DNA from 3 places in the Nonomuraea marmarensis genome. Region 1 is predicted to be linked to each of the others. Evidence: riboswitches for the same ligand, from Rfam matches in the RefSeq annotation. Region 1 holds a riboswitch; each other region holds the start of a gene.

Region 1 (9,932 bases):
GTCACTTTGCCTCCTATCAAGGTCCGCACACACAGTGACACCACATTGCCGGGTATGACAAGGTCTCAACCTCGTGTCCGATTCGGATACCTATGCCCCAAAACGCCGCTTGCTGTTGCACAATGCAACTGCACGTGCATTTGGGTCTTGCAGCTGCAGCGATCGTGACCCATGATGGCTTAGTGCATATTCGGCCATACATGCACTAACCAAGGCTGAACGGGGAGGTATCGGCGGCATGGTGGAGGATCCTCTGGCCACTGCCGATTGCCTGCAGATCACCCGGGAAGTGGGCTTCGACCACCTTCTCACAGGCGGGAAGCCGTACGCGACCTCGTGCCCTTTACCCTTTCAAGCCGACTCCGTGAAGACGGCCAGGGACGTGACCCGCTCGACGCTGCGGCGGTGGGGGTTGCACGAGCTGAGTGACGACGCCGCGCTGGTGGTGTCGGAGCTGGTCACGAACGCCGTCAGGTACGCGATGTACACGCCGGGGCGGCGGGAGATCGAGCTGCTGCTGATGCGGGTCGCGCCGCACGTGCTGCTCGCGGTGGCCGACCCTAGCGACGAGGTGCCGCGGCCCAAGGAGCCCGATTTCATCTCCGAGAACGGGCGCGGCCTTTACATCGTCGAAACCTACAGCCAGTGCTGGGGCTGGGACCCCCTGGCTCGTGGCGGCAAGGCCGTCTGGGCGCTCTTCCGCGCCGACGCCTAGATCAAGATCCCCATCTTTTACGGCAGGGCCGAGCAGGCCGCCACCCGCCGCACGTGCCTGAGGACCTCCAGGAGAACGGCCGCTGACCGGCGCGTGGCGAGCCGCCGTTACGTGCGCCCCGTGGGCCGGCTCCGTGGTCAAAGCGTTGACCGACGATCGCTTGTGACGCGAATATCCGGGCGTGCCGGCCGAGCACGGGCTGCTGCGACGCTGCCTATGGAGGCGGCGCTGGAGCGGTATCGGCGGCTGGGGTGCTGGCTCAGGGCCGTTATTCGCCCGTGACGCCGTCGATACGCTCGCGTAGCAGGTCCGCGTGGCCGTTGTGCCTGGCGTACTCCTCGATCATGTGGACGAGGATCCAGCGGTGCGTGCAGTCCTGCCCGTTGCGGTCGCCGACGGCGTCCAGGGGTTTGGCGGCCGAGATGGCGCGGGCACACTCGATCTCGGCCTGCCAGGTGGCGAAGGCCTCCTCGACGGAGGCGGTGTCGACCTCGTTGAAGTCGGCGTCGTTGTCGCGGTCCTTGTCCCAGAGCTTGGGGAGGTCCTCGCCGTTCAGCACCCGGCGGAACCAGGCGCGTTCGACGTGTGCCAGGTGCCTGACCAGGCCGAGCAGGGACAGGGTCGAGGGCGGCACGGAGCGCAGGCGCAGCTGGTCGTCCGACAGGCCGGCGCATTTGACGGCGAGGGTGCCGCGGTGCCATTCGAGCCAATTGGTCAGGACGGTCAGCTCGTCGCCGGTGAGAGGTGGGGGAACGCGGGTGTCAATCACGAGGTCCGACCTTATCCGGCCCGGCAGGCGCCTCAGTCCGGAGGTCGGCCTGGAAGAGGCGGTAGACCGCCTCGCGTACGGTCTCGTCCCTGACGTTGTCCACGAAGTCGTCCGGGGTGTTCCCGCACAGGTGGCGTAGCCGGGGGGATTCGTCCAGGAGGTCCTGGATCAGGGCTCTCTGGGGTCGCAGGCGGCGAGGGCGGCCCTCGGGGTCTGTCAGGCAGCCGTGCTTTCCCGTGTAGACGAACGCCCGGGTGCCGTCGACGGCGATCGTGCGGCGGTGGTAGTTGGGCTCGGTGAGGTCCAGGGCCGCGAGCTGGAGTTCGTCGAGCCAGAGCACGAACAGCCTGGAGGTCTCGCCGGGGGTCTCGATCGGCGCGGCCGGTACGTAGCCCCATCTGCTCACGTGGGCGGAGACGCCTGGGGCTATGCCCGGCACGTCGGCGAGCGTCATGGGGACGATCGGGCGTACCCCATGGTCGAGGAACTTCCTGCGTACCTGGCTGGGCGCGGCGTTGGAGCCCACGGCGACGACCAGGTGGCGCGCCCGCAACGGCGGGCAGTCGAGGCGGGCCAGCAGCGCCGCCAGCGGCTCGTCCTCGGCCCGCCACTCGCCGGGCGGGACGCTCTCCTCGGCGCTCAGCGGCACGTACGCGTCGTCGACCAGGATGCCGGAGGTCGACGGGATCCGGCCGGGATAGGTGAGAGGGCGGGACATCGGATCGTCCTTGAAGAGCTCCACCACTCCAGCATGTCCGTGTCAGTTGCCCCCGACGAGTGCCCACAGCCGGGCCGTGCTCGCCCTGCGGCCCCAGGCGATCACGGCGGAGAGCGCCAGCAGGACCAGTGGCAACACCACGCCGCCACCTGATACGAACAGCTCGGTCAGCGTCGCGCAGACCGTCAGGCCGGCGAACGCCAGCCCGGCCAGACCCGCGAGCCGGGGCACGAACAACGCCACGGCCCCCGCCACCTCCAGCACGCCCACCAGGTTTCTGAACCAGTCTCCGAACCCGATCGCCTCGAACGTCGAGGCGGACGGCTCCGCGTTCGCGAACTTGCCCATGGCCGACATCACGAAGAAGCCCGCCACTGCCACCTGGAGGATCCACAGGGCGACGTTGAGCAGGCGTCCTGCGGCGGTCGTGTGCGGTGCGGTAGTCATGATCTTCAGCCTCCCCTGAGCGTCGTGCCTCCGACGCTAGGCGTGGGGATCGCCGGGGAGAATCGATCTAGGTGCCTGACAGGGGTGTACCTATCTACACCCGGGCCCTTGATCGCCTCAGAACATCGAGATGTGCACGTGGTCGTAGTGGTTCTCGGTGATGCTGCCCCGGTCCGACATCGCGCTCCAGCCCGAGCCCTGGTTGATGCGCTGCTTCCAGATCACGTACTTGACGCCGAGCTTGTCCTTGTTCTTGATGGCCCACTCCGCGATCCGGTCGCCGAGGGCGTTGTGGGCGGCGCTGGGCATCGAGCCACCGGTGCTCATCATGAAGTCGCAGGCCCGCCCGAGCGGGTGTTCGCCGCTGGAGCCCGCGCGGAAGCAGCCCACCTCGTACGGCAGCGCGAAGTTCTTCCGCACCTCCGCCCGCATCAGCTGCGTGCGGGGCGTGATGTTGTCCGAGCCGGAGGGCAGTTCGGGGGCCCAGCTGCCGTTGCCGTTGCGGCCGGGCCCGAACGGCACCAGGTCCTGGAGCTTCTTCTGGATGTCCTTGATGACGTCCTGGGCATCGTCGCGCTGCCCGGCCACATCGTCCGTGTCCGTACGGATCTGGGACGCGAGCGCGGCGGCCTCGTCGGAGGCCTTCTGCTTGTCGTCGCGGGCCTTGGCCACGCCCTGCACGACGGCCTGCTGCTCGGCCGTCAGCTGCTCCAGCAAGGCCGCGCCGCTGCCGTTCTCGGGCAGCAGGATGCCGGGCATCGAGGGGTCGGCGTTCTGGTAGCGCATCCTGGCGATCTCGCCGACGCGCTGCTCGGCCGTCGCCAGCGTCTGCTCGGCGGTGGCCAGGCGGTCCTTGGCCGACTTGGCCGCCTCCTGTGCCTTGGCCAGCTCCACGCGCTTGAGGTTGTACTTCTCGATGAGCTTGTCGACCTTGCTGTTGAGCTGCTTGAGCTGGGCGCGGAGCTCGGCTTCCGTCGGCTTGGGAGCGGCCGACGCCGCGGTCGCCGGAAGGAAGGCGACGACGGTGGCGGTGATGAGACCGATGGCAAGAGTCGCGGGGGACGAAACCGCCACGTAGATGTTTCCTCTCCCTCTGCCGGCCGGGTTAGCTGACGGGTTCGGGCATGGGAGCTGCTCCCTACCACCGAAGTGGACTCACCCCAGGTGCAATGGGTCCCCGGCTCCCGGGCAACTCGCCCGGGATTAGGCGTGCAACGGCTGTTACGGCCGGTGCATAAGGGGATATTAGTGGTAGATCACGAGTAATGCGACCTTAACTAGAAATCCATTAGTGATCTACTTGTGATCGAAGCATGCGTGCGGCCTCCTCCGGCAGCACGTCGTTGACGAAGGCGCCCATCGCCGACTCCGAGCCCGCCAGGTATTTCAGCTTCCCGGGCGCGCGCCTGATGCTGAACAGCTCCAGGTGCAGGTACGCCAGCTCCCGGTCCTGGCGCACGGGCGCCTGGTGCCAGGCCGAGATGTACGGCATCACCACGCCGAACAGGTCGTCGAACGCCCGCAGGACGGAGGTGTAGAGCGGGGCGAACGCAGCACGTTCCTCCTCCGACAGCGCCGCGAGGTCGGGCACCTGCCGATGCGGGTACACGTGCACCTCGAACGGCCAGCGCGCGGCGGCGGGCACGAAGGCCGTCCACAGCTCGTTCGAGGCCACCACCCGCGTCCCCGCGGCCCGTTCGGCGGCCAGCACGTCGGCGAAGAGGTTCCCCGAGTAGCGCTTGGCGGCCCCGAGTTGGAGCTTGGTCTTGGGCGTGACGTACGGGTAGGCGTAGATCTGGCCGTGCGGGTGGGCGAGCGTGATGCCGATCTCCTCTCCCCGGTTCTCGAAGCAGAACACCTGCTCCACGCCCTCGATCCCGGACAACTCGGCCGTGCGGTCGGCCCACGCCTCCATGACCAGGCCCACCTGGTCGTCGGAGAGCTTGGAGAAGGAGGAGGAATGCTCAGAGGTGAAGCACACCACCTCACACCGCCCCACTCCCGGCCGTACATCACTCAAGCCGCCCACGTCCTGATAAGTCCCGAAATTTCCGGAAAAAGAGGGGAAGCGGTTCTCGAACACCACCACGTCATAGTCGTACGCCGGGACCTCCGTCGAACGCGTGTCCGACGACGGGCACAACGGGCACTCGTTGGCCGAGCCCGTCGGCTGGAACGTCCGCGTCTGCCGGTGCCCCGCCATCGCGATCCACTCCTCGGTCAGCGGATCGTAACGCAGCTCGGAGGCCACCGGCCGGGGTTCGAGCGTCCGCCGGTCGATCGCGCTCCTGTCGGCGTCGTCCCGCCGGTCGAAGTAGATCAGCTCTCGTCCGTCGGCCAGGTGGGTGATGGTGCGCTTCAAGGCGAGCCCTCCGCGATGATCAGTTCTCCGGCCCGTTCGGCCAGCTCAATGCGTGCGTCGTCGGGCAGCCCGGCGTCGCTGATGACCACGTCGGCCTCGGTCAGCTCGGCGATGGTGCTGATGCCGACCGTGTTCCACTTGGTGTGGTCGGCGGGGATGACCAACCGGTGCGCGGCCGTCACCAGCTCCCTGTCGGTCTCGGACTCGAGCAGGTTGGGCGTGGTGAACCCGGCGCGCACGCTCATCCCGTGCACGCCGAGGAAGAGCGTGTCGACGTGCAGGCGGCGGATCGCGGCCACGGCCACCGGGCCGACCAGGGCGTCGGACGGCGTGCGCACGCCGCCGGTCAGCACGACGGTGCGGTCGACGCGTGGGTTGCGGTGGAAGACCTCGGCGACCGGGATCGAGTTGGTGATCACGGTCAGCTCGGGCACGCCGATCAGGTGGTGGGCCAGCGCCCACGTGGTGGTCCCCGCGGACAGCGCCACGGCCGTGCCAGGACGTACGAGGCGGGCGGCGTGCCGCGCGATGGCCTCTTTCTCCTGCTGCTGGCGGGCGGACTTGGCGGTGAATCCCGGCTCCTCGGTCGAGCCGGGGCCGAGTGCGGTCGCGCCGCCGTGCACCTTCTCCAGCAGCCCTCGCTCGGCCAGCACCTCGAGGTCGCGGCGGATGGTCATGTCTGAGACGCCGAGCTCGCGTACGAGGTCGGCGACGCGGACGCCGCCGCTGCTGCGCACGCGTTCGAGGATCGTCTGCTGACGCTGCTGTGCGAGCACGCCCGCTCCTTCCAACAGATTCCACCAAATTATGACACGGATTTGTTGGGGAATGTTAGTTCGAGCGGATGGGTTGCGCGAGTCGGGGCAGGCGAGAGACGTTGAGGGCTCACCCGATCACCGGAGGCGAGCTTATGGCCAGGCGCTCACGCAAGGGCAAGGCACGCAAGAAGAAGAAGGCGAACCACGGCAAGCGTCCCACGGCGCGTTGACGGGTGGCCGCCGGTTTTCAGGCGGCCACCCCGGTTCACCCCGGCAGTTCGGTCAGAGCCTGGTCGATGCGGTCCTGCGGGAGCGTGTAGTCCTCGAGTTGCCCGGCCAGGTAGCGGTCGTAGGCGGCCAGGTCGAAGTGGCCGTGGCCGCAGAGCGCGGTCAGGATGACCTTCTCCTCGCCGCTCTCCTTGCAGCGCAGGGCCTCGGCGATGGTCTCGGCCAGCGCGTGCGTGGGCTCGGGCGCGGGCACGATGCCCTCCGTCCTGGCGAAGCGCACGCCGGCCTCGAAGCATTCGTTCTGGGGGCGGGTGACCGCCTCGAACAGGCCCAGCTCGTACATGTGCGACAGCAGCGGCGACATGCCGTGATAGCGCAGGCCGCCCGCGTGGATCGGGTCGGGTACGAACCCGTGCCCGAGCGTGTGCATCTTGAGCAGCGGCGTGAGCCCCGCGGTGTCGCCGAAGTCGTAGGCGTAGACGCCGCGCGTGAACGACGGGCACGCGGTCGGCTCGACCGCCCGGAACACCGTCTGGATCCTGCCCGCCAGCTTCTCGCGGAGGAACGGGAAGGTGAGGCCGGCGAAGTTCGAGCCGCCTCCGGTGCAGCCGATGACCAGGTCCGGCATCTCGGGGAGCTGGTCGAGCGCCTCCTCGCCGATCACGGTCTGGTGCATGAGCACGTGGTTGAGCACCGAGCCGAGCGCGTAGCGGGCGTCCGGCGTCGCGGCGGCCACCTCGACGGCCTCGCTGATCGCGATGCCCAGGCTGCCGGGCGAGTCGGGGTCGTCGGCCAGCACCTTGCTGCCGGAGCCGGTCACGGGGGACGGGCTGGCGTGCACGGTGGCGCCGTACACGTGCATGAGCGAGCGCCGGTACGGCTTCTGGTCGTAGGAGGCGCGTACCATCCAGATCTGGCATTCCACGCCGAACTGGGAGCAGGCGAACGCCAGGGCCGACCCCCACTGCCCTGCGCCCGTCTCGGTGGTGAGCAGCCGCACGCCTTCGCGGGCGTTGTAGTACGCCTGAGGCACGGCCGTGTTCGGCTTGTGGGACCCGGCGGGTGAGACGCCCTCGTACTTGTAGTAGATCCTGGCCGGCGTGTCGAGCGACTTCTCCAGCCTGCGCGCCCGGATCAGCGGCGTCGGCCGCCAGAGCCGGTAGACGTCGAGCACCTCCTGCGGTATCGGCACGAACCGCTCCCCGCTCACCTCCTGACCGATCAGCTCCATCGGAAAGAGCGGGGCCAGGTCGTCAGGTCCTATGGGCTGCCGCGTGCCGGGATGCAGCGGCGGAGGGGGCGGGGCGGGCAGATCAGGAACGATGTTGTACCAGTTGCTGGGGATCATCGTCCCAGTCTGCGCCGGTTACCCGCCTCGGTCACTCCCCAAGCAGCAGCGCCGGGCGATCCGGATGATCGGCCCTGATCACGACGTCGGCCGTCTGCTGCGGCCGCGACTCCCGCTCGTACCGCTCGTAGGCGGGCAGCCGCCACCGCTCGTCTTCGGGGGTCCCGCGCTCCAGCGCCCCCGGCGACAACCACACGTGCACGCTCACCTCGAACGCCAGTCCCCGCCCCAGCAGCAACGTCCCGTCGACCATCAGCACGCCGCCCGGGGGCAACTCCTCGTACGGCACCCGGTACGCCCGATCGACCCGGCTGTCCCACAACGCCGGCAACACCCGTCCGGATCCGCCCGGGTCCAGGGGCTCCAGCACTTCCCTTCTGAGCGCCTTGGTGTCGAGCCAGTCCTCGTACAAGGCGTCCGGGTCGGTCCTGCCGTGCTCCAGCCGCAGCGACGCGGGCCGCAGGAAATCGCCGGCCGACACCCGCAGCACGGGCCGGCCGCGCAGCCTGAGGGGCGCGACGAGCGCGTCCGCGAGCCGCTCCGGGCGGGCGGGCGGCGCCCCGTCGACGGCCACCCGCACCCACCCCTGCCGCCCGGCGATCAGCTCGGCCAGCTCCTCGACGAGGACGTCATGGGAGATCGGTCGCGCACGCATCGGCTACGGACGCAGTCCCGCCACGAAACGGGACATGGCCGTGGTCACTTCTTTGAGCATCTCGACCGACTCGACCGGGTCGCCGGTCTCCAGGCCATGGTCGGCACCCGGGATCTCGACGTACGGGTGGTCCAGGGTCCGTGCGGTCTCGCTGTCCCACAACCGGTCGGCGGTGCCGCCCACCAGCAGCGTGGGAGCCTCGCTGCGGCGGAGTCCCTCGACGACGGTCTCCATCGTGAGCAGCGGGGTGAGCCAGATCGCGGGCAGTCCCCGCTCGGCGGCCAGCGGCGCGGCGAACGTGCCGAGCGACTTGCCGACCAGGAGCAGCTGCTGGGCCTTCTCTGCGTCGAGGGCCCGGCGCGCCTGGTCCAGGACCCACTCAGCCCGATCCTCGATGCCGGGAGTGGTCGGCGGCTCCCACCAGATCTCCTGCACGGACCAGCCGTGCTGCTTGAGCACCGCCCGGGCGTAGTGGAGGAGGGGGCGGGCCGGCATGTAGCCCCCGCCGGGGAGGAGGACGGCCACCCGATCGGGATCGCCTTCGAACCGGGTGGGGAAACCGAAGATCCTTTCAGGAGCCATTTCGCGAGTATAGGCCGGGACCGCGAAGGCCAGGCATCCTACGCGGATGACCTGGCCTTTCGTCGTGTGGAGCGGACGACGGGAATCGAACCCGCGTAGCTAGTTTGGAAGACTAGGGCTCTACCATTGAGCTACGTCCGCGCGAACCGGTCGAAGTCTGGTCTAGACTTCATCCGGTCGTCAGGGCGTAAGCGTACCGGAGTCACGGACCGCATGCGCACCGGGCGAGACGGGGCGTGGCGCAGCTTGGCAGCGCGCTTGCTTTGGGAGCAAGAAGTCGCAGGTTCAAATCCTGTCGCCCCGACAGAGTTGCCTCAGGCAGAGGGCCTGGTTCTCACGATCGAGGACCGGGCCCTGATCGTTCGACCGTCCCTCTGAACGCCTCCAGGGGACAAATGAGTTCTCCTGAGCACCTTGATCACGTCGCCATCGGCGGCAGGATCAGCACGTCGAGCAGCGTAACCGCAGCGCCTCCGGTTCCTGCAGAAGATGGAAAAGGGTGCCCGAATATCCGTCATCTGTCCGGTGCTGTCCGCATGCATCGTGGCTACCGTCCCTGTGGGGTGACCGAGGCTCGCACTCCGCGCGGCTGGCCGTCTCCCGCAAGCGAGGGTGAGGTGACCATGGCCAAGCGGAAGATCCCGGCCGCCGTGATGGCGGTCGGTCTGGCGGGCACGCTGCTGACGGGAGCGGTCCCGGCGATCGCGGCGTCGGAGGAGGTCGGGTCAGCGACGGTGGTGCCGCTGCAGGTGACCGGCCCGCCGGGGGACCGGCTGAACCTGATCATCTTAGGCGACGGCTACACCGCCGAGGAGATGCAGCAGTTCCGCGACGACGTCAACAAGCACCTCAACGTGCAGTGGAGCATCGAGCCGTTCCGCAGCTACCGCGACTATTTCAACGTGTACATGATCGAGATCGTGTCGGGGGTGTCCGGCATCAGCTGCGACCCCGACGACGGCAATGTCCGCCGCGACACGCCGCTGAAGCTTCAGTATGCGTCGACCTGCCCGGCCGGCCCGAACGCCCGCGGCGTCACGTTCGGCACCGGCGGCCAGCAAGCGCTGGAACAGTACGTCTCGATGATCCCGGGGGTGACGGCCGAGAACCGGCAGACCCTGACCATCGCCAACACCAGCACGTACGGCGGCATCGGCGGGCGCAACGCCACGACGACCGGGCAGGCGCCGCAGGGCCCGCTGGTCAGCCCGCACGAGCTGGGCCACTCGCTGGGCGGCCTCCAGGACGAATACCCGTACAGCACCCGTAACGTCCCCGGCGGCCCGCACCCGGACACCGAGCCGACGTCGATCCACCACACCCGGCTGACCGTGAAGGAGATGCGGAAGC
Region 2 (9,932 bases), on a different contig from region 1:
GCTTCGACCCGTACACGCTCGACGGCGGCAAGGCCGGCACCGCGCCCGGATCGGTGGGCAACAACATCCGGCACGGCAACCCCTCCGGTGCGACCGCGCTCGCCCTCGACGGCACCACGTACCGGACGAAGAACGGCAAGATCGCGCGTATCGAGGCCTATACGCTTCCCGTCAGCTACCCCGAATTCCAGCGCGGGTATCTGGAGGACACTGTCGGGCCGTTCATGCGTCCCGGGCCCAAGCAGGTGGACGCGTCCATCACGGTGAGCCAGGCCGGCGGCGCGGTGTTCAATCTGGAGCAGTGGAACGGGCGCTACCACGGCGTTTCCCTCGGCAACGACAATTTCCGGCCGTGCGCGGCGGTCGACGGAGTTCCGCAACTCGCGGTGAACAACAACGGGTGCAACGCCACCGTGGTCGACCGCTGGGGCGGACCCGGGCAGTTCAGCCTGACCGACCCGCCTCAGTGGACCAGCGCGACCCTGCCGATCGCCGAGATGATCGGCGCCAACACCGGAGCCTCGATTCCACGGCCGCCCGGTGACACCTGGCCGGATCCCTCGGTGGCGTTCGGCGTGGTCTGGCACACCAACTACACGGAGTTCCCGGACTGCGCGTCGACCGCTCGCGTGACGCGCAACAACCCGCCGCCGACCGAGTACCCGCCGCCCACCGCTCCCGTCCCACCGAGCCCCGGATCGTGCGCCTACAGCGGCGGCGGCGGCAACTACCTGTCGAACGAGAGCGCCTACCGCAACACCCTCCTGCGCGACCGCCTGGGCCTCGACATCCCGGCCGGCCACATCCACACCCCCGACATGCAGCACTTCGAAACCGACTTCAACCCCAGCGACGCCACATTCGACGCCTGGCGACTGGCCATCGTCGGGCAGGCCCGCAACCTCATCCACGCCGTCGCCGACACCGCCTGAGCAGCCGATCCAGGACGACGCACTCCTCCCCCAGCGGAGGAGCCGCCCCGCCGGTGCGGGACCGGCGGGGCGGCTCTTCCGGCCGATCACAGGTTGGCGAGCACCGCGAACGGGTCGGCCGCGCCGCCGTTGTCCACCGCCGCGATCCTGCGGCGCAGGGTGAACGCCGCACCGGGCTGGATGGTCACCTGGCGCTGGCTCATCACCCAGATGCCGCAGGCGTAGGCGGTGAAGCCCGGCTCGTCGTACAGCAGCGCGTAGGTCTGCCCGTCCGATCCGGTCATGCCGATCCACGGCGCGGCCGGGGTGAAGTCGGCCGGGGCCGAGGCGGTCACGATCCCGGCGCCGGGTACGCCGCTGCGCTGGCCCGCTCCGTCGTGGTCGATCACGTCGCCGATCCACAGCGTCCGCGCCGCCGTGCCCTGGTTGGTGAAGACGCTCTCCGCGCTGACCCAGGGCTCTCCCGCCCGGATGGTGTACGTCGTGACCACCCGCACCTCCGGTGCGGCGGTGCACGCTCCGGTGGCTCGGGCCACGGCCTCCGGACCGGTGGCGGACACGACCTGCGTCGTGTCGGCCCGCACGGTCAGCTGCTGCCAGGCGTTGCCGCCGCGCGGCTGCGTGAGGGAGGCGTAGGGCAGGTTCAGCCAGTCGATCTGGTCCAGGTGGCCGACGGCCGCCAGATCCATCGGCTTGCCCACGGTCACACCGGGCAGTTGCGAGTCCTGCGTGCCGGCCGAGACCGTCAGGGCGACCAGGTCGTTGGACAGGACGATGTCGGTGAGCGCCGCCTGGGACTGCGGTCCCGGTACGGAACGGCCGGTGCCGGCCCGTACCGCCGCCCGCTCGAGCGCCGGCTCCACCCGGGTCTGCCGGCCCTGCGTGACCTTGGCCGTGACGGTGACCGGCTCGTACCCGACGCCGTTGATCGCGATCTTGTAGTCGCCGGGCGGCGCGAAGGCGAGGAACTCGCCGGTCGCGTCGGTGGTGCCGGTCGCGATCCGCAGGCCGGTGTCCGCCGCGGTCACCGTCACCTGGACGTTGGGCAGCGGGGTGCCGGTGGCCTTGTCCGTGACCCGGCCCGCCAGCCCGTCGCCTTCGTCGATCCGGCGCGCGCCCGGCTCGCCGTCGCGCACCTCGAAGGCGGCGATGGTGTACGCCGGGGAGGCCGGGTCCGCGGCGGCCAGGACGATCCGCAGGTCGCTGCGCCACCGCTCGGGGGTGACGTCACAGATGACGTAGCCCCGGTAGGTGCCGTTGTAGAACTTGACGTGCGGGTTGGCCGCCAGGCCCGCCCGCACGTCCGCGTCCCAGCCGGCGCCGGAGGAGATCGACGTGCCGGCGAACTCGGTGGCGACGGTCTCCGAGTTCGGGTCGTCGAAGTCGGTCTTGAGGTCGTTGACCCAGTGCGTGTGCCAGTCGCCGCTGAGCACCACGGGGTTGGACGGCCGGCGTTCGGCGATGAAGTCGAGGATGCGGGACCTCGCGGCCGGGTAGCCGTCCCACTCGTCCAGGTTGACGATCTTGCCGGGGCCGAGGTCGTAGTCGAACTGGGCCATGATGGTCTGCTGCGCGACGACGTTCCAGCGGGCTTTGGACCGGCCCAGGCCGGAAAGCAGCCACTGCTCCTGCTCCGGCCCGGTCATCGTGCGGGCCGGGTCCGCCGTCTCCGCGCACGGGGCCTTGCGGCCGTCGCCACACGGCTGGTCGCTGCGGTACTGCCGGGTGTCCAGGATGCTGAACTCGGCCAGCCTGCCGAAGTCGAACCGCCGGTACATGAGGGCGTCCGGGCCGTGCGGCTGCTGGGCGGGGCGCATCGGCAGGTGCTCGTAGTACGCCTGATAGCCGTTCGCGCGCCGCTCCAGGAAGGGTCTGCCGTCCCCGGCGCCGCCCTGGATGTCGCCCGCGTAGTTGTTCTGGACCTCGTGGTCGTCCCAGGTCAGGAAGAAGGGGAAACGGGCGTGCGCGGCGCGCAGGTGCGGCGAGGTCTTGTAGAGCGCGTGCAGCCGGCGGAACTCGGTCAGGCCGCCGTTGGCGGTCTCGTAGATGTAGTCGCCGAGGTGCAGGACGAAGTCGACGTCCTGCTCGGCCAGGTCGCGGTAGGCCGGGTAGGGGCCGCCGGCCCACGACTGGCAGGAGACGAAGGCGAACCGCATGTGGTCCGCCTTGGCCCCGGGCGGCGGCATCGTGCGGGTCCGGCCGGTCCGGCTGTAGGTGTCACCGGCCTTGAACCGGTACCAGTACCACCGATCCGGCGCCAGGTCGTCCACGACCACGTGCACCGTGTGCACGGATTCGGGCACCGCGGTCACCGAACCGCGCCGCACCACGTGCCGGAAGGCGTCGTCGCGGGCCACCTCCCATAAGACCTCGACCGGCTCGGCCGGCATGCCCCCGGTCTCGGCGTTCAGCGGATCGGCGACGAGACGGGTCCACAACACGACACTGTGATGATCGGGATCGCCGGAGGCCACCCCCAGGGTGAACGGGACCGCGTCCACATCGTCGGCGTGCGCCATCGCGGGTTGGGCGATCTGCCCGACCGCCAGGACGCCGAGGGCGCCGCCCGCCAGGGCGAGGAAACCCCTGCGATGCAGGGTGCTTTGTTGATTCACCCGGAAGAGCTTGAGTCAAGCTAGCACCGCTCCGGTTTCACCATGATGAATGATCAAAATACAGGACAAGTCGGTTGATCGACGACATATCCGCCCGAATACCAGGTACGGCCTCGGCAGCTTCACCGACGTCCTAGTCCTGGAGCCACTCGGCCAGGACCTCTGCCGTGTGCTCGCCGAGACGAGGCGGCGGGAGCCGTACGGAGCCAGGTGTCCTGGACAGTTTCACGGTGACGCCGGGCAGGGGCACGGAGCCGAGCGAGGGGTGCTCGACCTCGGCGATCACCCCGCGGTGCCGCAGCTGCGGATGGTGTACGGCCGGCGACGGCCGGCTCGGCACCATCGGATGGGCCGCCTGCCCGCTGCCCCGGTGACGCGGCCTGCCGGTCACGCCGGCGTCCGCCGACTCCGGTAGACCTCCGGCATGATGCGCGGCCTTGGCGAGCTCGCGAACCGCCGCGGCGCGTGCGCTACTCCTCAGGTCGCGAGGCCGAGGCCATGAAGATCGGCAACGCCAGGAACATGCGACCTGCCTGGGCTCGTTCCTTCTGCTCGCTCACCCACGCCGCTTCCTGCTCAGGGGTGACGGCTCCGGCCGCACGGGCGCCCTCCGCGATGCCGGTGAGCATGGGCAGCATGGCCGCGTCGGTGAAGACGCTCATGTGCGCCTCCACCGCGACGTCCTCGAACCCGGTGTCGAGCAGCAGGTTGCGGTAACGGCGGGCCGCCCGCGGATTGGCGGTCAGGTCGGCGCGGGCGTGCACGATGGTCCGGGTGAGCGCCGGGTCGTCGGAGTCGATGACGAAGGTGTCCCAGTCCTGCCCGATGAGCACGACGCGACCGCCCGGAGCGAGCACCCGCTTGGCCTCCTCCAGCGCCTTGGCCGCGTCGGCGAGCTCGTGGAAGACCTTCTCGGCTCGATACCCGGCGACCTCGCCGTCCTCGAGCGGCAGGCCGAAGGCGTCGCCGATCCGGAAGTCGGCCTGCGGCCACCGACGGCGGGCCACCGCGATCATCTCCTCGCTGACGTCCACGCCGATCGCCCGCGCCCCGCGCTCCCCCAGCTCGTGTACCGCACGTCCCGCGCCGCAGCCCACGTCCACCACGGCCGCGCCGTCCGGGAGGCCGAGCAGCTCGGACGAGCGCGCCCGCAACGCGACCGCCCCCGGCAACGCGTCGACGACGTCGAGCAGCTGAATGAATGATTCCATGTGTTCCGTCGTTTTGGACATGCGAGCCAGCATGCGACTTAATGTCGGCATGAAGTCAAATGCGACCATGAGCATCGGCGACATCGCGGAGCGGTTCGGGCTGGCCACGCATGTCCTGAGGCACTGGGAGGCCATGGGCCTGCTCTGCCCGGCCCGGATCGGCGGGGAACGCCGCCGATACGGGCCCGACGACCTCTACCGGGTGGCCGTGATCCTGCGCGCCAAGGAAGCCGGATTCAGCCTCGACGACATCCGCGAGATGATGACCACCTCGGACGCGGCGGAACGGCGTGGTGTCCTGCTGCGCCGTCGGGCGGAGCTCGCCCGGCGCATCGCCGAGGCGCAGGCGTCGCTCGAGCTCATCGACTGCGCACTGGACTGCGACCACGAGGACTTCACCAGCTGTTCCCATTTCCAGTCCATGGTGGCCGAGCGGATCTCCGTATCCTCCCCGCCACACGTGCGAGTGTGAGCCGGGCCGCCACCGCGAGGGGGCCACGCCCCTCGCACCGGCAGGCATCAGCTATTAGGCAGGATAGTAGGAAGCGCCACTTGCCACGCAGGAGATCAGCCTGGGCCTTCGGCCAGAGCAAGGCAACGGCGGCATGGACTTCGGGCCGGTACAGAAGGCGCCCCTGCTCAGCCACATCGAATCGCCGGCCACGAAGTTGCTGATCGGTCCCGGAGCGGACGGTGCCGGAAGCCCGTCTCGGTTCGCAAGGTGCTTCAGGCGCTGCAGCGCCACCGGGTTCTCGCCTACACGACTGTGATGTCGCACTCGCAAAACTTGCGGTTTGTCTACTTGTCAGGCTTTTGGTTAATACGTTATCTTCTGCGAAATACATCCGGTTTGTCCGGTCGCTACTTTGAGCATCGCATGACATCGCAGGCGCGCCTGTGACCGCTGAGTCCGCCTGCGGGCGGAACCGGGGACCCGTTCGTACTACTTGGGGTGAATTGGCACGGATAGTGCCATAGGGCAGCTTCCACGCCCGAACCCGTCAGCTAACCCGGTAAGCGGTATGGAAGCAAGGAGAACTCCCTACCGATGGCCGACCACCGTCCTACCCCAGCCCCGAAGATCAACATCGCCCGAATGGCCACTCCCGGAATCGTGCGTAAGCTCGCGGCGACCGCCTTGCTGACCATGATCACCGCCGTGGCTGGTGCGTCCGTCGCCAGTTCCGCGCATGCCCATGAGTTCGCCTACGGCCAGGACGTCTCCAACTACGAGCCGGCGCACGACTGGGCTGCCAGTGGCGCGGAGTTCGGCATCGTCAAGGCGACCGAGGGCACCGACTTCACCGACCGCGCCTTCGCCCGCCACTGGGCCGAGATGGCCGGGCAGAACATGGTGCGCGGCGCCTACCACTACGGTCGCCCGGCCAACGACCCCGTCGCCGAGGCCGACTTCTTCCTGTCCGTGGTGAACAAGCAGCCGGCCAAGCCCGGTGACCTCCTGGCCCTGGACCTGGAGACCACCGACGGCAAACCCGCGGCCTACGTCAACGCTTGGGCCAAGACGTGGCTGGAGCGGGTGAAGGCCAAGACCGGCGTCACCCCGTTGTTCTACTCCGGCTGGAACTTCGCCAGCAAATACGGTCAAGGCCTCGGCCAGTATCCGCTGTGGGTCGCCCACTACAGCAAGGCCAAAGGTACGGTCACGCCACCCCCGCCGTGGAAGACGTGGACCATCCACCAGTACACCGACAGCCCGGTGGACCAGAACGTCTCCTCCGTGAGCCTGGACCAACTCCGCGCCCTGGGCCGTAAGTAGCCAGAGTGTCTGGACGCGCGGCCCGCCCCTTGGGTGCCCCGCGCCGACCGATCAGTGTCCGCGGGCTGCGCAAGCGCTTCGGCGAACTGGAGGTGCTCAAGGGCGTCGGCCTGGACGTCGAGCGGGGCGAGGTGGTCGTACGGCACGCGCCGCGCGAGCAGCTAATTCGTACAAGAGTGTTCAGGTTTTGGCCATAAGGGGCTACAGTAAGTCGAACATCAGTGTTTACTTACGGAGGCCTCGTGACTGACTCAGCCACGCAAGCGGTGCCGGACTCGCGGCGGTGGATCGCTCTCGTGCTGCTCTGCGTCGCCCAGTTCATGCTGATCCTGGACGTTACGGTGATCAACGTGGCGCTGCCGAGCATCGGCTCCGGCCTGGACCTCGACCGCGCCTGGCTCACCTGGGCCGTCACCGCCTACACGCTGTGCTTCGGCGGGCTCATGTTGCTCGGCGGCCGCCTGGGGGACGCCTACGGCACGCGCCGGATCCTGCTGGCCGGCCTGACCCTGTTCACCCTCGCCTCGCTGGTCACGGGCCTGGCCACCAGCGGGCCCGTACTGATCGGCGGACGGCTCGCCCAGGGCGTGGGCGCGGCGCTGCTGTCCCCGTCCGCGCTGGCCACCATCACCCGCACCTTCCACGGCGCCGAACGCGGCAAAGCGCTCGGCGCATGGGCGGCGCTCGGCGGAGCCGGATTCGCGGCGGGCGCGCTGCTCGGCGGGCTGCTGACCGCATGGCCCGGCTGGCGCTGGGTGTTCTTCATCAACGTCCCGGTCGGGCTGGCCGTGCTGGTTCTGCTGCCCCGCATGGTCGCCGCGCACCGTCCCGCGCGCCGGCGGCGCATCGACCTGCCCGGCGCCGTCCTGGCCACCGGGTCGACCGCGGCCCTCGTCTACGGCCTGGTCAACGTGGGCGACTCCGGATGGGGGTCGGCCACGACCCTGCTCGCGCTCGGTGGCGCCCTGGCGGGATACGTTCTGTTCGCGGTGGTCGAGCGAGCCACCGCCGAACCGTTGATGGACGTGCGGATCCTGGCCCGCCGGCCGGTCGCCACCGGCGCGTTCCTGATGCTCGCCGCCACCGCGCTGCTGCTGGCCATGGTCTTCCTCGGCTCGCTCTACCTGCAGCGGGTGCAGGGCATGCCCGCGCTGGTCACCGGGCTCCTGTTCGTGCCGGTGGCGCTCGCGACCGGGGCTGTCGGGCACCTGGCCGGGCACGTCATCCATCGGCACGGCGCGCGGGGGGCCGCCGTCAGCGGACTACTGCTGGCCGCCGCCGGCGCGACCGTCCTCGCCCTGGTGGACGGCACCGCCGGGGTCATCACCGGCCTGGCGATCGGCGCGGGCGGCATCGTCCTGACGTTCGTCGCCGCCACCACCACCGCGCTCGGATACGTCTCTCAACACGAGGCGGGACTGGCTTCCGGCGTGGTCAACACCTTCCACGAGGTCGGTGGGTCAGTCGGCGTCGCGGTCGTATCCGCGATCGCAGCTCGCGGCATCGAGGCCGGCACGGCCAGCGGTTTCCCTGCCGCGTACGCGGTGGCGGCGGGCGCGGCGGTCGTCGCCGCACTCATCGCGGTCGCGCTCGTCCCGAAGGGCAAGGCGCACCTGCCCGAAGGCGTCCATCTCCACTGACTTTCTGCAGGGACAACCGATGACAAGGTCCGCGACCAGCGCCATCGCGCCCGGCAACGACCCGTTCCCGCCGGAGGGCTCCCCTGTGTTGCCGGCCGAGCGCGGCCCATCATGACTCCCCGGCGGCGCGGGACTCGACGCCCCTCTCCGCGATCAAATAGGTGATCTCTGGGCGCGTGAGCAGTTCTCGCATGCGATCGATGCTCACGGTGATCGCGGCCCCCTGATTCTGGTGCTCGGCGAGCTCACGCATCAACCCATGAACGATCGCTGCGGAGGGGTTACAGGCGACGGTGAAGTCGATGTAGACGTTGTCGCCGTCTCCGGGGCCGCTCTGGCCGAGCACATGCCGCCGGCTGGGTCGATAGGAGATCTCACCGTCGCAATGGTCGGTGACGACGCGCTTGCGTGGGCATTGAGACTCCGCGAAGGTGCGACCGGAACGGTTTGGGTCAACCGGTCGTCTCGCCTCGTCTTCGAGTAGCCAAGTGGGCCAGGCGACGGCCGAGTGTCTGAGCCGGCTGCTCGATGAACCGGTAGCTCAGGGCAGCGCAGGAGAGTACCGCCGCCATCAGCACGATGGACCACGTCAGCCGCTCGGGGAATGGGATCAGGGCGGCATCCGGGATCAACCGTCGCATGGCCTGTATCGCGAGGGGATGGAGCAGATAGATGGAGTAGCTGATCAGCCCGAGCCGTACGAGGAAGCGCGGCAGAGCGGCGGACCGCAGAAGACGGCCGATCACGAAGGTCAGCCACGCCGCCGCGACGGCAGTGGACCAACTCCACTTGAACGCCAGTGCCTGCTGGTCGGACATGCCCCAGCCGGGGCCGAACCAGACCGCGGCGGCGATGGACGCGATGGGCACCAGTCCGATCAGCCAGCCCGCTCCTGCCCGGCTGAGCTGCCCGTGGTCCAGTCGATAGAACGCGGTACCGGCGAGCATGGTGGACACGATGGCCAAGCTCTGCCAGGCCCCGATCCGGCTGTTTACCCCCAGCAGCACCACGACCAGGACCGCCACGGCAGTCGCACCGCATAGTCGTAGGCGATGACCACCGCCGAGGATCGCGGCGACTCCCGCCATCAGCACAACGGTGGCAATCAGCACGACGACGTCACCGCCGAGACCGCGGGACAAGGCGCCGGCCGGAAGCACGCCACCGACGAGCACGCCCGCTGCCGCGAAGGCGAGCGCGCCGGTGGTGCTCGCACGGTGCAGCCCGAACACGAACATCGCCGTCACCAGCAGGTAGAACACCATCTCGTAGGACAACGTCCAGAACACGTTGACGACACTGACCACCTGAAGGACATCTTGCAGCATCGTCAGGTGAGCCACTGTGGACACGGCCGGGTGGTCGCTCAACTGGCCGGGCAGGGCCGAGTACACCGGAAGGAGACCGAACACGGTCCCGGCGATCGCCGCGACGATCCACAGGGGGTAAAGCCGGAACAGCCGGTTGATCCAGAACCCGGCGATGCTACCGCGCCGTTCGAGCGAGACCGGCACCACGTACCCGCTGACGAGGAAGAACATCATGACGCCGTATTGGCCGAAGTCGAACCATGGGCTGATGATCGCGCGAACCTCGGGAAAGAGGGGATCCAGCAAGTGTTCGAAGACCACAGCGATCACGGCCACACCCCGTAGGGCGTCCAGCCATGTCTGCCGGCGGGTCGGCGGAAGCACCTGCGCTCGGGCCACGGCTTGCAGCCCGCCACCGCCCTCCCGCGCGGCCAGGTTGATAGACAT
Region 3 (9,932 bases), on a different contig from region 1:
CAAAGCCATCCTCGGCCACCCGGAGATCACGCGACAGCTCGACTTCCAGCAGCCTCTGGCCGTGATCCTGGTCGCCGTGTTGCACTTCATCCCCGACGACGATCTGGCCCAGGGCATCGTCCGTGCCATTCGCGAAAGCCTGCCCTCCGGCAGCCATCTGATCCTCTCCCACGTGACCGCGGGCGAGCTCGACAGGGACGTGGTGGGCGAGGGCCGCGAGGTCTACCGCAGGACCAGCGCGGGAAACGTGACCCCGCGCACGCGCGAGCAGGTGGCCGGCTTCTTCGAGGGCCTGGAGATGCTGGAGCCGGGCCTGGTGTCGACGACCGACTGGCGCGCCGAAGGCACTCTTGATCCGTCGCTGGCCGGCCCGGGCGGAGCCGACATCCTCTGCGGCATCGGCCGCGTTCCCTGAGCCTGAATGCCCGAGCCGGGTTCCCCCAACAGCACCAGACGCTGGGTGGGAACAGCAGTGGTGACGATCCGGTGCAAATCGTCGAGGGCCCCGTCCAGCCACAGCGGGGACTCATCAGTGCCTTGGCGGATGACCGACCAGTGATCGCTGAACGGCGGGCCGAGGGTGTGCCACGTCACCCGCAACGGGAAAGGGTCGAGCAGCCTGCGCTGCCGCTCCTCGCGCGTCCACTGCTCGGCGACGGCATCGGCCGGCATTTCCAGGCGCCGCGCATTGGACTCCGGGAAGAGGGGCGAACGGTGTTACGCGATGCGGTACGTACGCTGATGGTATGTGATCATGCTTAAGGAGTCTCGTCGGCGTCGGATGCGGGATCCTGTCAAGATCGCCATATGCTGCGATTAGTCATGACACTTCTGACGGTGGTGCTGCTTCTCAGCGGCGGCCGTCTCCTAATCGGGCCGCTCACGTTTGAAGACCACGCCGCGCAAGCCGTCTGGACCTGGCGGACCAGCGGTGCGGCGGAGATCTGGCGCAAGGGTTTCGTCCCGGTCGGGGACCTGAGCGCGATGCCGCCGGAGGTGCACAAGCGGATCCAGCATGATGAGGAGTACGGCTGGGTTGTGGCCGGCTCACTCCCCACTTCGCCGGCCGAGGCGCAGGTCCGCTGGGACGACGGGTCCACGATGCGGGTCCCTGTGATCGGGCCGCGAGATGCGCTGCTGGCTCTGTCCCCCTGGCCTGAGGAGTACACCTTTCCCGACGACGAGTCGTACAAGCTGACCGGCGCCACCTTCACGACGATGCGGCTGAAGACCGTACGCGGCATGGCAACCGTGCCCGCGTGGCGGCTGTACTTCTCGAACCTGCCTGGCCCGATCGACCGCGTCGCGGTCGACCGGGACGCGGTCGGCACCGTCGAGGACGCCGTCGGCGACCATGTTTCAGGCGAGCAGGTTACGGACTTCGAGGTACTCGACGAACGCACGCTGCTGGTGAGCTATGACTACGGCTCCTGCAGCAGAGAGCCGCTCGACGTCAGCCTACGAGTCAGCGAGAAGCCGGATGTGGTGGTCCTGGGGCTCTACGTCCCCGATCAGGGCGGCGGCCTGTGCGCGGGCGTTGGCCGATTCGGCCGGGACGTCATCAGGCTGGACGAGCCGCTGGGTGATCGCGTGGTGTTGGACGCATTAAGCAGGCTCCCCGTCCTATGCCATCGTGCGCCTGACGCGTGCCGTTCCAGGAGCGAGTGACGTCGGCAACGCCCGGGGTTCCGAGCCTCTGAACTGAGCGCGGAACCCCCGGCACCCGAGCCACCCGAGCACGGGACCCCGAGACGTAAGCCCTCTCACCCGAACACGGGAGACTCAACACCGCCCCTGCCCTGTACTCCGACCGTTCTCCGCCAACTCCCGCACAACCTGAATGAGCTCAGCCGGATCGAACGGTTTCGTCAGATACGCATCGACTCCGATGCCCCGCCCCCGCCTCTTGTCATCGTCCTGCGCCCTGGCCGTGATCAGCACCACCTTGATGTGGCTGGTCGCCTCCTCAGTGCGCAACCTCTCCGCCGTTGCCCATCCATCCAGACACGGCATCATCACGTCCAGCGTGATGACATCCGGCATGACGTCGAGCACACGTTCGAGACAATCCTGCCCATCGGTGGCGGTTGCGACCTCGAACCCCTCCAGGTTCAGGTTGACCGCAATGAGCTGCCGGATGACCTCGTCATCGTCCACGACCAGTACTTTCCCAAGAACCTCGCCCACGGGCGCAAAGTTAACCTGTAGCGAGGCGGTCACGGGCGGTTTTCACAGGATGCGTTCGAGGAGCGTTATCCGGTGCCGAGTGGTGTCAGGATGCTGATAGCCTTATCACTCGTTGAGCCCCCTTAGCTCAGGGGATAGAGCACCGGCCTCCGGAGCCGGGTGCGTAGGTTCGAATCCTACAGGGGGCACTCGATCTTGAGCAGCGGTTTCGGCCGCTGACCAGGGCAAACAGCGTACGAACGGGCGGGCCTCCAGTCTCACGGAGTCCCGCCCGTTCTCGTTGACGCTCGCTAGCTGTGGGCCAGTTGTGGGCCACGATAGAGCTTCTGACCAAGCCTCGAACAGCGCGGCGACCTCATGTCACGCCCCTGCTTCTTCAGACGCGATTGAGATCGGCGGGTCAGCAGATCCTCCGTATCACCCAGGTGCTGATCAATTCGTCGGCGGCCACGATCATTGTGAGATCGCCTGTGGTGCGCTCGATGGTGATGAACTCGTGGAAGTCGGCATGGACCCCGCCCCCCAGTCGTGGAAGGCCGCGGCCGAGGCCCTTGAGCCGGTAGCGCCTGCTCGCCTGGCGGTCGCGCCGGAAGGCCTCGCGCTTCAGAGCGGCCTGCAACTGCTCGGGAACGTCGCCGTGCTGATGGGCCCAGCCACTCAACGCGGCGCGTTTGGCCTCCAAGAAGGAACACTCCCTCTAACTGACAGCTGTAGCGCCTCGATCGTCGGCGCGTTCGGGAGAACGGGAGCGGTCCGCCCCTGCTGCTCTTGATTTCCTCACGTTGGAGGTTTGTACAGATATAGGAATTAAAAGTCCTATATGACCGTCGCCCGCATCGCCTTAAGATGGCCTGACAGTAGCTCCACCGATGTTCCGGGCGAGCATTGCACGGTATTTATGGAAGCCCGAAAACCATTTCCGGGCAACGATAACCAATTGACAGAGATGCTGCACGCCGTCCGGGTGGCAGCCGCCCCGGGTGAAGCCACCGAGGAACAGATCGCCGCCGCCTACCACCCGTGGTCCAGCAGTTCAGGTGACTGGAGCGCCAGCCTTTCCGATGATCTGTCGGAAATCGCCGTCCAGGTAGGTGTGCCCGCACCGACCACGCGGCGGGAACTGCTCCAGCTCTTGGTGACGGCCGGCCAGGTGATCGCTGAGACGACCTCCGATGAGGTGACCCGCTATCGCCGCTCCACGAAGCCACCGCGTGCCGAGGAGGTGCTGCGCCTGCCGACCGGGCAAGTGGCCATGATCCGGCGTCAGGACGCGTTTCACCGCTACACCTCCTTCGCCGCCGACCTGGCCGCCGTGGCGGTGTGGAGCCCGGGCTGCACCGTCTCGGCGACGTTAGGAGAACTCTCCAGGCAGCTACTGGCCGCAGAAGAGGAGATATGCGAGGCTTGGCGGCGTTCTGAAGAGTATCGGCATGCGGCTTGACCTGCCCGGATGATTTATCGGCTCCCACACGTCATCATCTGTTCATGCGTAGCGTTTTGTCGTTCACGGTTCTTCGACCAGAGGTCACTGAATCCTTGCGGCACTGAACTGCTGGTCCCGGGCTTCGACTCCAATATCACGTGGCGACGATCTAGATACACCGCCCAGATCCTAAGCAGCCAGACGCGTCACTTCGGATGGCCCGGCAGGCTTCGGGGTGGGGGCACCGCCGGATTCAGGGTGAGCTGGCCCGGCTGGGTCACAAGATTGCGTACTCGACGGTGTGGGAGATCGTGAAGAGGGCAGGGACCGATCCCCTCGCTCCTGCGTCATGCGACTCTGATATCTATCTGTGGGGAGTGCTTTGGATCCATCCAGCGCAGCACCTGCAGCAGTTCGTCGACCGGCAGACTGACGCAGCCCGTGGTGGGCGCGCCGCTACTGATGTGAAGGAAGATCGCGCTACCCAGGTAGGGGGTACGGTTTTTGGTGTTATAGGCGATCACGGCGCCGTAGTCGTAAGCCGGGGGAGTCACCATGTTCTCGGGAGCGACCCCCGGATCGGCGTGGCGGGCGTCCACCCACTCGTTGTAGAGGGGACTGGTGGAGTCGTCATTCCACTTGTCGTAGGAGAACGCCTGCCGGTATGGGAACTTCACACCGGGGTCGGGCTTGATCCCGAACATGAAGTCGAACCCGTACGTGCCGGACGGGGTGCGCCCGTCGCCTTCCCGCTTCTGGCTCGGCGGGGCGATGCCGCTCTTGCCGACGTTCGCTGTCCACGGCCCATACGTCTTCACCCAGCGGCTGCCCTCTGCGGTGTAGGCCACCAGTGTGGCAGTGGTCTTCTGGTATGAGTCGGCCGTCACGGTGATGAGCTGCCGTCCCGGCGACGGGGGTGGCAGAGCGGCCGCAGACGCGGACACGGCACGGGCACCGAAGAACCCGCTGAAAATCATGACGAGTGCAAGCAGAGCGGCACTCACGCGGACGGAAGCCATTCTCGGGTCCGCAGGCGCTCTCTGATTGGTGCTGTTCATGCAGGTCAGGCTAGCCAGGCGAGAGGTGTGCTCGGGCGGCGTCCCCGCGCTCTCCGGCAGCGGTCGCGGCGCAGACGTCATCGTCCGTTCTGGGAGAAGTGCTGGTAGTCCTTCTCGCCAGACCAGGATCCGCCCCAGCCCCAGCCGATCTTCTTGAACGCGCGAACGACGTCGTCAGCGGGGTTGATGACTCCTGGCCGGTTCAGAGGCCGCTGAACATAGCCCTTCGCGTTCGTGGGATCGATGGTGCCGCCTGGATAGGGGTGGATGTAGGGATTCTCTCGGGGATTGACGTCGATCGCCAGGCCGTAGGCGTGTTGCGACCAAGTGCCGGTGGTCTTGACGTGCCGGCAGTTGAAGGCCGAGGTGTTGTCCGCCGTCATGGAGGCGTCGTCGCTGCCCTTGTAGACGTCCACCGGCTGCATCTGCCGAATGGGGAAGCGATGACCGTACAGCATCTTGAAGACCGAGACGACCTGGTTGGTCACTGATTCGTTGACCACCAGCTTGCCTGTGTGGGGCCTGCCATCGAAACCCCAGTAGGTCATGCTGATCATTCTGAGATCGTCGGGTTGCACCGGGCATCCACGGCGCCAGGAATAGCGCAGCTGGTCCGGGGACACTGGTGTCACTATGGCGGTGAATTTCTGTGATGTGCCCGAGGGAGAGGGCGCCGGAGGGGACGCCGCAGCCGTCACCATAGCGACGCCGGTCACGCTGAGCAGAACGAGTGCCGCCGCAGCTGGCGTGCGGTGCGGGATGAATGCCATCTCCCCAGGTTAGGCACTCTTCAGCTGCCTGTTCTAATCGATCAGATATGACCGGCCATCGATCCTCTTACGGACATAACGGCAGACTCAGGCCACGCCTGTGGCCGCGATCCGTGTGCCGTCGTAGAACTCGAACCCTGGCCTGCTACGTCCGGCTCGGCGGCGAGTTGGGCCGCCGCGCCCCCTTCCCTGAGGACTATGGCGCTGGCCCGGGCGGCCACCGGAGAAAGGGCCTCAGCGCCTTCATCGACACCGTGGAAGGCGAACGAGCCTCGGTGAGCTGATCGACGAGTACCGACACGCCGCCCGACTCGAGTGCCACAAGCCCATGGATCTACGTGGTCGGCTGCGTCGGTCTCGACGCCGTCACGGTCTCGATGACGCTGGCAGCGAGAAGGTCGATGGTCGTGGGGTGCCGTGGCGCCATGCGTACCTTGCGGGGTTTCCGGTCTCCACGATCCGGCCTGCTGACATGACGAGCATCTGGTCGGCGTGGTCGGCGACCAAGGTCACGTCGTGGGTGATGAGCAGGATTGAGATGTCGAGCTCATGGCGCAGGGTGTCGAGCAGATCCAGGGCCGTAGCGGCGGTGGAGGCTCGCTCCAGCCGTTCAGGGTTCGCTGGGAGCGATCGGATTATCTCCGGCCGAGGGCGCGGAGCTGGTCCTGGTGCAGGGAGGAGACGTTCTGGTCCACCGGGTCGTCGGTGTACTGGTGGATGATCCACTTCTTCCAGGGCGACGGCGGGGTGACCGTGCCCTTGGCCTCGTTGTAGTTGGCCACCCACAGTGGGTACTCGCCCAATCCCTGGCCGTACTTCTCGGCGAAATTGGAATTGGCATAGAAGAGTGGTGTGACGCCGGTCTTGGACTTCACCCGTTGCAGCCATGTCTTGGCCCAGGCGTTCACTCGCGCCGGGGACTGACCGTCGGTCGTTTCCAGGTCGAGGACCAGCAGGTCCCCTGCCTTGGCGGGCTGCTTGTTCACCACGGAGAGGAAGAAGTCGGCCTCTGCGACGGGGTCGTTGGAGGGGCGCCCGAAGTGGTACGCACCGCGCACCATGGGAAGTTTGCCGATCTCCGCCCAGTGACGCGCGAACGAACTGTCGATGATGTCGGTGCCTTCGGTCGCCTTGACGATGCCGAACTGGGCGCCGCTCCCGGCCCAGTCGTAGCTGGATTCGTAGTGGGACATGTCTCGCCCCTCGATGAAGCCATCCGCCTGTGCGGGACCGGCGAGACCGGCGCCCGCCAGGGCGGCGGCCAGGGCCAGCGATACGGTCGCCGCGACCTTGCGCAGGGGGCGGGTCTCGCCGACGAAGGAGGTGTTGATCTTTGGAACACGGAGGGTACGGTGCTTGGCCATCGTGAAGGGGTTCTCCTTGCTTCCATACCGCTTACCGGGTTAGCTGACGGGTTCGGGCGTGGAAGCTGCCCTACGGCACGGCGTGCCGATTCACCCCAATTGGGACGTGGGTCCCCGGTTCCGCGTGTGGCGGATTCAGCGGTCACAGGGCGGTTCTGTGATGGTCTTGCGATGGTCTGGTAACGAGCTGACGAGTCGGACGTATACCTACAAACACCCCATAAGGGTAAATACCTGACAAGCAGGCTACAAGTGGATAGATTTCCAGTCAAGAACGGTCGCCCTACGGCTGGAAGCAGCCGCATCCGCAGCTCGAGGGATACAACTCTCCGGTTGGGAGGGCGTTCCAGCAGGCCGTGGCCGAACTGGTGCGCATCCGCACCGTCCTCGTCGTCGCACACCGTCCGGATCCTCGTAAGAGGTAAACATCGGTGAACGGTCACGTTCAGTGGCGGGGTCCGGCCACGATCTGAAGAACGGGCCAGTACCCCCGGGTCCTTCCGGGGGGGCGCTCGACCGGATCGAACAGGCGCTGAGCATCAGCGCGATGGACTGCACTCTTGCCTGGGAAATACCGTAGGGGGGTATAGTGTTGTAGTAGGTGAGAGGCTCGATGGGAGGCTGGCATGGTCGGATATAGCGGTAGCAAGCAGGATCACGCGGTGCGGCTGCGCCGGGTCGAGGGGCAGGTGCGTGGTCTGCAGCGGATGGTCGAAGACGACAAATACTGCATCGACATCCTGACTCAGGTGTCGGCGGCCACCAGCGCGCTGCGGTCGTTCGCTCTCTCGTTGCTGGAGGAGCATCTGGCTCACTGTGTCGCTGAGGCCACGTTGAAGGGTGGTCCCGAGGCTGACGTGAAGGTCAGGGAAGCCTCTGATGCCATTGCCCGGCTTGTCCGTTCCTGACCAGGGTTGAAGGAGAGATCGATATGAGTACCGCCACCTACATCGTCAAGGGCATGACCTGCGGCCATTGCGTCAGTTCGGTCAAGGAAGAGGTCGGCGAGGTGGCTGGCGTCACGAGCGTGGAGGTCGACCTGGCCAGCGGGCTGCTGAGGGTGGACGGCGACGGTTCCGTTGACGCGGCGAAGATCGTTGCCGCGGTCGAGGAGGCCGGATACGAAGTGGCGAATCAGTCATGAACACCGCAGCCAAGCTCGGTTCCTACATCCTGGGGCTGGTCGTCGTCTTCGGCGGCGCCCTGGGTGCGGGCAAGGTGGTCGGGCCGGTCGGAGCGGCTCCGGCCGACGAGCACGCCGCCATGGCGGCGCCCGCGGCGGAGCATGCGGCGATGGCGGCGCCATCCTCTGAGGAGTCCGGTGAACACAGTGAGCACGCCGCCCAGCAGGTGAGGAGCGATACACCTGGGGGGCTCCAGGTGTCCGAGAACGGTTACACCCTCACCTCGCTGACCGGGGCGATCAAGCCGGGTGAGCCCACCGATTTCCGCTTCACCGTGACGGGTCCGGACGGCAAGCCGGTCACCGATTACCAGGTCGAGCACGACAAGAAGCTGCATTTCATCGTCGTCTCCCGTGATCTGAGCAGTTTCCAGCACGTGCATCCGGAGATGACGCCTGAGGGCGTCTGGTCGGTCGAGCTGACGTTGCCGGAGGCGGGGACGTACCGGGCCTTCGCCGACTTCGCGCCCACCGGCGGCGAGGCGCTGACGCTGGGCACGGACCTGTCTGTGGCGGGCGAGTATGAGCCCAAGGCGTTGCCGCTGGCCGGCCGTACCGCGACGGTCGACGGATACACCGTCACCCTCGACGGCGACCTGACACCGGGGCAGGCGAGTAAGCTCACCCTGAAGGTGAGCAAGGACGGCGAGCCGGTCACCGACCTGCAGCCCTACCTGGGTGCTTACGGGCACCTGGTGGTCCTGCGCGCCAGGGACCTGGCCTACCTGCACGTCCACCCGGACGGCGCGCCGGGCGACGGCAAGACCCAGGCCGGGCCCGAGATCGTCTTCTACGCCGAGGTGCCCAGCGGCGGCGACTACCGCCTGTTCCTGGACTTCCAGCACGGGGACAAGGTCCGTACGGCCGACTTCACCCTCGGCGCGGATAAGACGGCGGCGCCCGTTACGACCACGACTCCCACGGCCACGCCCCTTACGACCACGACCACGACTCCGACGGCCACGCCCAGCGGGCATGGCGACGATCACGGCCACTGAGCGAGAGAAAGGAGAACGGTGATGTCTTCTGTCATCGATGACCGGCAGAACGCGGTCGAGCTCTCGATCGGCGGCATGACCTGCGCCTCGTGCGCCAACCGCATCGAGCGCAAGCTCAACAAGATGGACGGCGTGACCGCGACGGTCAACTACGCCACGGAGAAGGCGAAGGTCACCTTCGGCGAAGGCGTCGCACCTGAGCAGCTCATCGCCGAAGTGGAAAAGGCCGGCTACACCGCGGCGCTGCCCGCTCCGCCCAAGGCTGAGGCAGGCGAGGAAGAGCCGGGGGACGAACTTCAGCCGCTGCGCAACCGCCTGATCACTTCCGTGGTGTTGTCCGTGCCGGTGGTCGCGATGGCGATGATCCCGGCGTTGCAGTTCACGAACTGGCAGTGGTTGTCGCTGACGCTGGCCGCGCCGGTGGTGGCATACGCGGGCTGGCCGTTCCACAAGGCCGCCTGGACCAATCTGCGGCACGGCGCCGCGACCATGGACACGCTGATCTCGATCGGCACCCTTGCCGCGCTCGGCTGGTCGTTGTGGGCGCTGTTCTTCGGTACGGCGGGCACGCCGGGCATGACGCATCCGTTCGCGTTCACCATCGAGCGCAGCGACGGGTCCGGCAACATCTATCTGGAGACCGCGGCGGCGGTGACGGCGTTCATCCTGGCCGGGCGCTACTTCGAGTCCCGCGCCAAGCGCCGCGCGGGCGCCGCGCTGCGGGCCCTGCTGGAGCTGGGGGCCAAGGATGTCGCGGTGCTGCGTGACGGTGTGGAGACCCGCATCCCGAGCGACCAGCTCACGGTGGGGGACAGGTTCGTCGTACGACCCGGCGAGAAGATCGCGACGGACGGTGTGATCGAGGAGGGTAGTTCCGCGGTCGATGCCTCCATGCTGACGGGTGAGTCCGTTCCCGTGGAGGTTGGGCCGGGCGACGCCGTCACGGGTG

What was found. Region 1 has a riboswitch for cyclic di-AMP ahead of ACFLIM_RS18205 (coiled-coil domain-containing protein). Riboswitches for the same ligand answer to the same signal wherever they lie in the genome.
Region 2: it holds a riboswitch for cyclic di-AMP, as region 1 does, so the genes downstream of both, ACFLIM_RS23825 (glycoside hydrolase family 25 protein) here and ACFLIM_RS18205 (coiled-coil domain-containing protein) in region 1, are expected to answer to the same signal.
Region 3: it holds a riboswitch for cyclic di-AMP, as region 1 does, so the genes downstream of both, ACFLIM_RS45730 (glycoside hydrolase family 25 protein) here and ACFLIM_RS18205 (coiled-coil domain-containing protein) in region 1, are expected to answer to the same signal.

What each region holds. Positions count from the first base shown of each region.
Region 1 covers NZ_JBICRM010000010.1:8,831-18,762, forward strand. The annotation lists gene ACFLIM_RS18180 (helix-turn-helix domain-containing protein) at 1-5, opposite strand, end outside; gene ACFLIM_RS18185 (ATP-binding protein) at 239-715, shown strand; gene ACFLIM_RS18190 (DinB family protein) at 984-1,484, opposite strand; gene ACFLIM_RS18195 (hypothetical protein) at 1,477-2,202, opposite strand; gene ACFLIM_RS18200 (DoxX family protein) at 2,245-2,649, opposite strand; gene ACFLIM_RS18205 (coiled-coil domain-containing protein) at 2,767-3,723, opposite strand; cyclic di-AMP (ydaO/yuaA leader) riboswitch at 3,730-3,869, opposite strand; gene galT (galactose-1-phosphate uridylyltransferase) at 3,938-5,011, opposite strand; gene ACFLIM_RS18215 (DeoR/GlpR family DNA-binding transcription regulator) at 5,008-5,787, opposite strand; gene ACFLIM_RS18220 (50S ribosomal protein bL37) at 5,922-5,999, shown strand; gene ACFLIM_RS18225 (TrpB-like pyridoxal phosphate-dependent enzyme) at 6,035-7,345, opposite strand; gene ACFLIM_RS18230 (uridine kinase) at 7,377-8,000, opposite strand; gene ACFLIM_RS18235 (alpha/beta hydrolase) at 8,004-8,582, opposite strand; tRNA gene ACFLIM_RS18240 (tRNA-Gly) at 8,650-8,723, opposite strand; tRNA gene ACFLIM_RS18245 (tRNA-Pro) at 8,813-8,886, shown strand; gene ACFLIM_RS18250 (M64 family metallopeptidase) at 9,206-9,932, shown strand, end outside.
Region 2 covers NZ_JBICRM010000014.1:131,751-141,682, reverse strand. The annotation lists gene ACFLIM_RS23850 (hypothetical protein) at 1-932, shown strand, start outside; gene ACFLIM_RS23845 (alkaline phosphatase D family protein) at 1,019-3,547, opposite strand; gene ACFLIM_RS23840 (CoA transferase) at 3,681-3,938, opposite strand; gene ACFLIM_RS23835 (methyltransferase domain-containing protein) at 4,018-4,758, opposite strand; gene ACFLIM_RS23830 (MerR family transcriptional regulator) at 4,826-5,230, shown strand; cyclic di-AMP (ydaO/yuaA leader) riboswitch at 5,651-5,793, shown strand; gene ACFLIM_RS23825 (glycoside hydrolase family 25 protein) at 5,855-6,535, shown strand; gene ACFLIM_RS23820 (MFS transporter) at 6,778-8,175, shown strand; gene ACFLIM_RS23815 (hypothetical protein) at 8,285-8,521, opposite strand; gene ACFLIM_RS23810 (acyltransferase family protein) at 8,628-9,932, opposite strand.
Region 3 covers NZ_JBICRM010000050.1:337-10,268, reverse strand. The annotation lists gene ACFLIM_RS45770 (SAM-dependent methyltransferase) at 1-415, shown strand, start outside; gene ACFLIM_RS45765 (hypothetical protein) at 823-1,668, shown strand; gene ACFLIM_RS45760 (response regulator transcription factor) at 1,783-2,187, opposite strand; tRNA gene ACFLIM_RS45755 (tRNA-Arg) at 2,304-2,375, shown strand; gene ACFLIM_RS45750 (hypothetical protein) at 2,588-2,869, opposite strand; gene ACFLIM_RS45745 (DUF6042 family protein) at 3,008-3,628, shown strand; gene ACFLIM_RS45740 (L,D-transpeptidase family protein) at 3,958-4,668, opposite strand; gene ACFLIM_RS45735 (M15 family metallopeptidase) at 4,746-5,438, opposite strand; gene ACFLIM_RS45730 (glycoside hydrolase family 25 protein) at 6,074-6,802, opposite strand; cyclic di-AMP (ydaO/yuaA leader) riboswitch at 6,816-6,953, opposite strand; gene ACFLIM_RS45725 (metal-sensitive transcriptional regulator) at 7,429-7,710, shown strand; gene ACFLIM_RS45720 (heavy-metal-associated domain-containing protein) at 7,734-7,946, shown strand; gene ACFLIM_RS45715 (hypothetical protein) at 7,943-8,983, shown strand; partial or broken gene ACFLIM_RS45710 (heavy metal translocating P-type ATPase) at 9,005-9,932, shown strand, end outside.